Regions from separate parts of the Mycobacterium sp. RTGN5 genome, predicted to be linked through region 2. Evidence: predicted binding sites of a transcription regulator. Region 2 holds the regulator's gene; the other holds the start of a gene.

Region 1 (4,068 bases), on a different contig from region 2:
CACGGCCGCCCAGGCCGGTTCCACAGCTTCGAGGGCCACGGCGAGCTCGTCACCCTCAACCACGGCAGCCCTGCCGTTGTCGACTACACCGTCGACGTGATGAACCATTGGCTGGGCCGCGGCGCTGACGGCTGGCGCCTCGACGCGGCCTACGCGGTGCCGGAGGCATTCTGGGCGCAGGTGCTTCCCCGGGTCCGCGAAGCCCATCGCGACGCGTGGTTCGTCGCCGAGGTCATTCACGGCGACTACACCGCGTTCGTCGACGGTTCCGGCGTCGACTCAGTGACCCAATATGAGCTGTGGAAGGCGGTCTGGAGCAGCCTCAACGACGGCAATTTCCACGAGCTGGACTGGGCGCTGCAGCGCCACAACGACTTTCTCGCCCGCTTCGCTCCCCTGACGTTCGTCGGCAATCACGACGTCACGCGCATCGCCAGCCAGTTGGAACGCCCCGAGCATGTGACGCACGCGCTGGTGCTGCTGTTCACCACCGGCGGCGTGCCCAGCATCTACGCCGGCGACGAGCTCGGATCCCACGGTGTCAAAGAGGAGCGGGCCGGCGGCGACGACGCGGTCCGGCCCGAGTTCGGCCCGCCGCCGCCGCAGCCGGACGCCGCCGGACGCGAAACCCTGAACCTGCACCAGTATCTGATCGGGTTGCGCCGGCGAAACCCGTGGTTGCAGGAAGCGAAAACCACTGCGCTGCAACTGGACAACCGCACCTATGCTTACGAGACCCGCAACGGTGACGACGCGCTGATCGTCGCACTCAACATCGCCGATTCGCCGATGCGCCTGCCGGTCGCCTCGCTCATCGGCGGACAAGCGCAGCTGGTGGGTGGCACGGCGGCGCCGCCGGAGGAGATCGTCAGCGACGTGGTGGTACCGCCGCAGGGCTGGCTGGTGCTTCGGCCCACTTAGCTGGTGCTGTGTCCCACTTAGCTGGTGCTGTGTCCCACCTAGAGCAGTTCCACGGTCAGCGGGTCTTGCTCGCCGTCGTAGAACTTGTCCAATACCACCAGGAAATCGGCATTGTCGGTGGTGGCCTTGGCGAACAGCGTCATCGACGAACACACCTTCAGGTTGTCCGGCCAGGGGAAGATCTCTTTGATCGAGGCGCCTTCGATGGCGGCCAGCAGTTGGGCGCACTCACGCAGCCGCGCCCCGAGCACCGGATGGGCCAGGTAGGCCTGCGCCTCGGCCATCGATTTGATGCCGTAAAGCCTTGCTGTCGAACTGCTTCCGAGCTCGGCGAGTTGCGGGAAAATGAACCAGATCCAGTGGCTGTGTTTGGTGCCGGCTCGCAGTTCGGCGACAGCCCGGTCGTACATGCGATCCTGGGCGTCGACGAAGCGTTGCAGGTCGAACGGGTCATCCATTCCTCCACCGTATCGTTGCCGGGGCGTGACCGTCCCGTTATTGGCGACTAATTCAAAGTTGTTGGGGTGCACCTAGATCCCGAGTCCGGCACGTCTCCTGATCGTTAGCGAACCGCGACTTGGCGCACCGCGGCGCGTACCGAGTCGGCAGTGCCGTGCGTGTTTAGCTACCTGCGCACAGCACTTCTCCGCTTGTGAAACGCTTATGAAAGGTGATGGTTTCCGTCATGAAGATCGTCGAGATGATGCGAGGCACATGGTTGCGCCGCCTGGCGGCAGCCGTTGCGGCCGCACTCTTTCTACCCGGCCTAATCGGCGTTGTCGGCGGGTCGGCGACAGCGGCCGCCTTCTCCAAGCCCGGACTGCCGGTTCTCTACCTTGATGTCCCGTCGGCCGCAATGGGCCGAAATATCCGAATCCAGTTCCAGGGCGGTGGCCCGCACGCGGTGTACCTGCTCGACGGTCTGCGCGCCCAGGACGACTACAACGGCTGGGACATCAACACCCCGGCGTTCGAGTGGCTGAACGGCTCGGGCCTGTCGACGGTGATGCCGGTCGGTGGCCAGTCGAGCTTCTACACCGACTGGTACCAGCCGTCGCAGGGCAATGGTCAGAACTACACCTACAAGTGGGAAACGTTCATGACCCAGGAACTGCCGGCCTACCTGGCCGCCAACTATGGCGTCGACCCCAACGGCAATGCCGTCGTCGGTCTGTCGATGGCCGGTAGCGCGTCACTGACCTACTCGGTCTACTACCCGCAGAAGTACACCTACGCCGCATCACTGTCGGGCTTCCTGAACCCCTCCGAGGGCTGGTGGCCGATGCTGATCGGTCTGGCGATGAACGACGCGGGCGGTTTCAACGCGCAGAGCATGTGGGGTCCGTCGTCTGACCCGGCATGGCGCCGCAACGACCCGATGGTCAACATCAACCAGCTGGTCGCCAACAACACCCGGGTTTGGATCTACTGCGGCACCGGTACGCCGTCGGATCTGGACACCTCCGGTGGTGGCGGCAACCTGATGGCCGCGCAGTTCCTCGAAGGCTTCACGTTGCGGACCAACAAGACCTTCATGGACAACTACCTCGCGGCTGGTGGACGCAACGGCGTGTTCAACTTCCCGACGAACGGCACGCACAGCTGGGGCTACTGGGGATCGCAGCTGCAGCAGATGATCCCGGATATGCAGCGGGTTCTGGGGGCCACCCCGTCCGCTGGCTGATCCAACGCAACAAACCACAGCGAGCCTGTCGCCACCCCCCCGGCGGCAGGCTCGCTGCTTTGTGTCGCCATCCGCCGAAACGCGGGGAACAAAGCGGCAGGCACCAGGGTTGAGCCCATCAGACTGAACTTTGGAGGACTGATGGCTGAAGCCAAATCTGTGCCGGTGCTTTTTGTCAGCGACCCGATCGTGCTGCCCGGAATGGTGGTTCCGATCACGCTCGACGATGCCGCCCGCGCTGCGGTCGACGCAGCTCAGGCGACCGACTCCGGCCAGCTGCTCATCGCGCCGCGCCTGGACGATCGCTACCCCACGTACGGCGTCTTGGCATCGATCGTGCAGGTGGGCCGGATTCCGGGAGGCGGCGCCGCCGCGGTGGTCCGGGGTGAAAGCCGTGCTCATATCGGGTCGGGCACAACCGGACCCGGTGCGGCGCTGTGGGTCGAGGTGGAGGAAGTGACCGAGGGCGAAATAGCCGAGGACACCAAGACCCTGGCCGGGGAGTACAAGAAGCTCCTGCTGGCGATGCTGCAGCGCCGTGAGGCCTGGCAGATCGTCGACGTGGTCAACAAGATCGCCGATCCGTCGGCGTTGGCCGACACCGCCGGCTACGCCTCGTACCTGACTGACGTGCAGAAGCGTCAGCTGCTGGAGACCGAGGATGTGGCCGAGCGGCTGCGCGTGCTCATCGGCTGGACCGGTGACCTGCTGGCCGAGGTCGAGGTCAACGACAAGATCGCCGAGGACGTCCGCGACGGTATGGAGAAGACGCAGAAGGAATTCCTGCTGCGCCAACAGCTCAATGCCATTCGTAAGGAGCTCGGCGAAGGCGAGCCCGACGGTTCAGATGACTACCGTGCTCGCGTCGAATCTGCTGACCTGCCCGACAACGTCCGCGAGGCGGCGCTGCGTGAGGTCGGCAAGCTGGAACGCTCCAGCGAGCAGAGCCCCGAGGGCGGCTGGATCCGCACCTGGCTGGACACCGTCCTTGACCTGCCGTGGAACTCGCGCACCGAAGACTCGACCGATCTGAAGGCGGCCCGGGAAATCCTCGACGCCGACCACCACGGGCTGGACGACGTCAAGGACCGCATCGTGGAGTACCTGGCCGTGCGTTCCCGTCGTGCCCAACGCGGCCTGCAGGTCGTCGGTGGACGCGGGTCGGGTGCGGTGATGGTGCTGGCCGGCCCGCCAGGAGTCGGTAAGACGTCGCTGGGTGAGAGCGTGGCCCGCGCGCTGGGCCGCAAGTTCGTTCGCGTCGCCCTGGGCGGCGTGCGCGACGAGGCCGAAATCCGCGGTCACCGGCGCACCTACGTCGGCGCGCTGCCCGGCCGGATCGTCCGTGCGATCGGCGAGGCCGGTTCGATGAACCCGGTCGTGCTGCTCGACGAGATCGATAAGGTCGGCTCGGACTACCGTGGCGACCCGTCGGCCGCCCTGCTGGAGGTCCTGGACCCGGCGCA
Region 2 (4,068 bases):
AGCTCGGCCGCGACCACCGCAAATACGGTGTCACCGAACGGCATTACGACAGCATGCGGCGGGCCTGGTATTCCACGATGCGCAGCCATCTGATCGACAGCTGGACCAGCGAGGTCGACGACGCCGCCACCCAGGCCATCAACCTGATCACCGGCATCATGTCCGGCGCGGCCGATGCCGAGGACGGGCCGGCATGGTGGGACGGCACCGTCGTGGAACACCACCGGGTCTCGCGCGATATCGCCGTCGTCCGCCTGCACCTGGACCGGCCGATGCCCTACCACCCGGGCCAGTACGTCACCGTCCAGGCTCCGCAATGGCCGCGACGCTGGCGGTTCCTCTCGCCCGCCATGCCTGCCGACCCGGACGGCTTCATCGAGTTCCACGTGCGCGCGGTGTCCGGTGGCATGGTCAGCAATTCGATGGTGGCCGAAACCCGGCCCGGCGACCGGTGGCGGCTGTCCAGTCCGCACGGCGCGATGGAGGTGGACCGCGACGGCGAGGACGTGCTGATGGTGGCGGGCAGCACCGGGCTGGCGCCGCTGCGCGCGCTGATCATGGACCTGTGCCGGTTCGGCGAGAACCCCAGGGTTCACCTGTTCTTCGGCGCCCGCTATCCCTGCGAGCTGTACGACCTGCGGACCCTGTGGGAGATCGCTGCCTCCAACCCGTGGCTGTCGGTGTCACCGGTGTCGGAGTACGCCGGTGACCCGCCCTGGGCGGCCGACTATCCCGACGTCCAGCCACCTCGCGGCCTGCATGTGCGCCAGACCGGACGACTCCCCGATGTGGTGACCAAATACGGGGCATGGGGCGATCGCCAGATCCTGATCTGCGGCGGCCCCGCCATGGTCCGCGCCACTTACGACGCGCTGGTCGCCAAAGGCGCACCGCCCGAGCGCATCCAGCACGACCCAATCTGAATTTGCCCCTTCCCATCGGTCGCGATTGGGACCAATATTGCTCGAGGGGGTGGCAGTGAGGGGCGCAGAGATGACGTCTGCTGGTCTGGCCAAGACCGACGTCCACGAACTCGACGCCATCGCGTGGGAGTTTCTCTGCTCGCCCTATACCGGACGGACCTACTGGGACTGGACGCTGGAGCGGCGCCTCGACACCTACCTGCGCCATCAAGGTCGTGACGACATCCTGAACAACGGTGCCGCCTACGCAACGGTGGTGGACCGCGTGATGGCCAATCTGGAACGGGCCCATCGCGAGGGCGTTCTGTCCCCACCGCGCCGATAGACTCCGACGATGGCCCCGCTGCCGTCCGTTGTCCTACGCGATCCGTCCTCACCCCTGACCGCCACGTATGTGCCGTCGGCGGGGATGGTCTGCACGTCGCTATCCGACGACGGTGTGGAACTGCTTGGGCAGCGCCGCGGGCTGGGCGCCTACCTGTCGGACGCCAAGACGTTCGGCATCCCCATCCTGTATCCGTGGGCTAATCGACTGAGCGCCAACGGATATGACGTCGACGGTGGAGCCGTGACGCTGACGACCGGGGTTGGCGGTGTGCGCACCGACACGAACGGATTGCCGATGCACGGCGTGCTCGCGGCCTACCCGAGCTGGCTGGTCACCGAACAATCCGAGAACCGGCTGACCGCCGACGTGAACTTCGGCAACCACCCGGGCTTGCTGGCCAGCTTCCCGTTCCCGCACGTGCTCACCCTCGATGTCACGCTGGCCGACCGCGCGCTCACGGTGCAGACGACGGTGACGCCGACGACTGCGGTGGCGGTGCCGCTGTGCTACGGATTCCACCCGTATTTCACCATTGCCGGAGTCCCACGGTCGGAGTGGACACTGCACACTCCGCGGCTGCAGCATCTCGCGCTGGACGACCGAGGCATCCCGACCGGTGGGACTCAGGAATGGCCGGCGTACTCGGAGAAGCTGGGCGACAAGACCTTTGACGACGGCTTCGACGAAGTGCCGCAGGGCGCGGTGTTCACCCTCGCCGGCGGTGACCGCCGCATCGAGGTGGTCTACGACCAGGGATTCTCGGCGGCACAGATCTTCGCCCCCGCCAACGACGATCTCGTCGCCATCGAGCCGATGACCGCACCGGCCAACTCACTGCGCACCGGTGCCTACCGAACGGCGACACAGGGCCAGCCTGCCACCGCGGTATTCACCATCCGCGTGGATTGATTGCGCCCAAACCGACAAACGGGCGCGAAAGTGCGAGTAATTCGCACCATTTCGTCGATCTCGGCGCAGAGAGTTAGCGGCTCGCGCGCGGCTTCCAGACCACCAGCGCCGTGCTCTTCGGCACGACCGCCAGATCACGACGCTGGTTGGCGCGCAACAACTCCACCTCGCGCATCATCTCCTCGACCCGCGACTGCAGCGCCTCGACCTGATTGGTCAGTTCGATGATCCGCTTGATGCCGGCCAGGTTGACGCCCTCGTCCTGGGAAAGCCGCTGCACCTCGCGCAGCAGCTCGACGTCACGTTCCGAATACCGCCGTCCGCCACCGGAACTGCGCCGGGGGCTGACCAGACCGAGCCGGTCGTAGGTGCGCAGCGTCTGCGCATGCATACCGGCCAGCTCGGCGGCCACCGAAATCAAAAACGTTCGAGTCTCTTCTGACGAAGCCATCACCGATTACCCGCCCATCCAGCACGGGGGTCGAAGCCACTCACCCGCTCCGCGGTTGCATAGGCCTCCAGCGCCTCGAGCGCCTGGCCCTCGAGGTTGGGTGGCACCGCGACCTTGACGGTGACCAACAGGTCGCCATGGCCGCCGTCGCGCTTGGACACGCCGCGCCCGCGCACCCGCAGGATCCGGCCGTCGGAGGTGCCCTTGGGCACCCGCACACCGACCTTGCCCTCCAGAGTGGGAACGGAAAGCGTTGTGCCCAAGGCCAGTTCGGTGAAACTCACCGGAACCGTCACGGTCAGGTCGTCGCCGTCACGGCCGAACACCTTGTCCGGCCGCACGTGCACGGTGACATACAGGTCACCTGACGGCGCACCGCGCAGCCCGGCTTCACCCTGACCGGCCAGCCGAATGCGCTGACCATCCTCGACGCCCGGTGGGATCCGGACATTGATCGTGCGAGTCCGGGTGGTCACCCCGGTGCCGTGGCACTCGTCGCAGGGGTGCTCGATGATCGAGCCGCTCCCCCGGCAGTCGGTGCACGGCTCGGAGAACCCGAACGCACCCTGGTTACGGTTGATCACCCCGGAGCCGTTGCAGTTCGGACACACCTTCGGGCTGGTGCCCGGACGTGCGCCGCTGCCATGGCAATTCGTGCACGGGGCAGGGCTGGTCAGGCGCAGCGGCATGGCGACACCCTTGGTCGCCTCCAGGAAGTCGAGATCGGTCTCGGTCTCCAGGTCCTTGCCGCGCCGCGGCCGGCTGGGTCGCGGCGGGGCGCCGCGCCCGAACAGACCACCGAACAGGTCGCCGATGTTCGTGCCGCCGGTCTGGCCGGCGGTGTCGAACAGATCGTTCAGGTTGAACTCGCCGCCGTCGGCGCCGTAGCTACTGAATCCGCCGAACCCACCGCCGCCGCCGTTGCCGCGACGGCCGAAGCCGCCGCCGGCGAACATCCGCCGGGTTTCGTCGTATTCCTTGCGCTTGGCCGGATCGGTCAGCACATCCCTGGCCTCGCCGACCTCCTTGTAGCGGTCGTCGGCTGTGGCGTTGTCCGGGTTGCGGTCCGGGTGATTCTCCGCGAGCAGCTTGCGGGCCACCCGCTTGATCTCGTCCTCGCTGGCGTCGGAGGAGACGCCGAGCACCTTGTAGAAATCCTTCTCAACCCATTCTCGTTGAACCATGCCGCGTCACCTCCTCTCACCGTTCGTCATCGTGTTAGTTCGATTCTGCGTTCTGTGCGCCGCTCTGCCCGCCGTTGACGGGCGTGTCGGCCGTCCCGGCTTGTGCCGCGGACCCATCGTCGACGGTGTCGACCACCCCGACGAGCGCGTGCCGCAGCACGAGGTCGCCGAGCTTGTAGCCCTGCCGCATCACCGTGCCGATGACCGGCTTGGAGCCCTCGCCCTCGTGCTGCACTGCCTCGTGCAGGGACGGGTCGAACTCGTCACCCTCGG

What was found. Region 2 encodes HspR, which represses chaperone genes until heat shock. Its sites were predicted from a motif close to ANNTGAGTNNNNNNNACTCANNT; they were not measured.
Region 1: lon (endopeptidase La) is a predicted target of HspR. The motif match lies at 2,713-2,735, and genes of this name have one in related genera.

What each region holds. Positions count from the first base shown of each region.
Region 1 is NZ_JAPZLA010000002.1:667,154-671,221, forward strand. Features, by position in the region: gene SLQ31_RS15940 (alpha-amylase family protein) at 1-921, shown strand, start outside; gene SLQ31_RS15945 (DUF1810 domain-containing protein) at 960-1,379, opposite strand; gene SLQ31_RS15950 (alpha/beta hydrolase family protein) at 1,607-2,605, shown strand; gene lon (endopeptidase La) at 2,747-4,068, shown strand, end outside.
Region 2 is NZ_JAPZLA010000007.1:37,090-41,157, reverse strand. Features, by position in the region: gene SLQ31_RS25820 (FAD-binding oxidoreductase) at 1-923, shown strand, start outside; gene SLQ31_RS25815 (hypothetical protein) at 994-1,248, shown strand; gene SLQ31_RS25810 (aldose 1-epimerase) at 1,258-2,160, shown strand; gene SLQ31_RS25805 (heat shock protein transcriptional repressor HspR) at 2,234-2,611, opposite strand; gene dnaJ (molecular chaperone DnaJ) at 2,611-3,795, opposite strand; gene grpE (nucleotide exchange factor GrpE) at 3,830-4,068, opposite strand, start outside.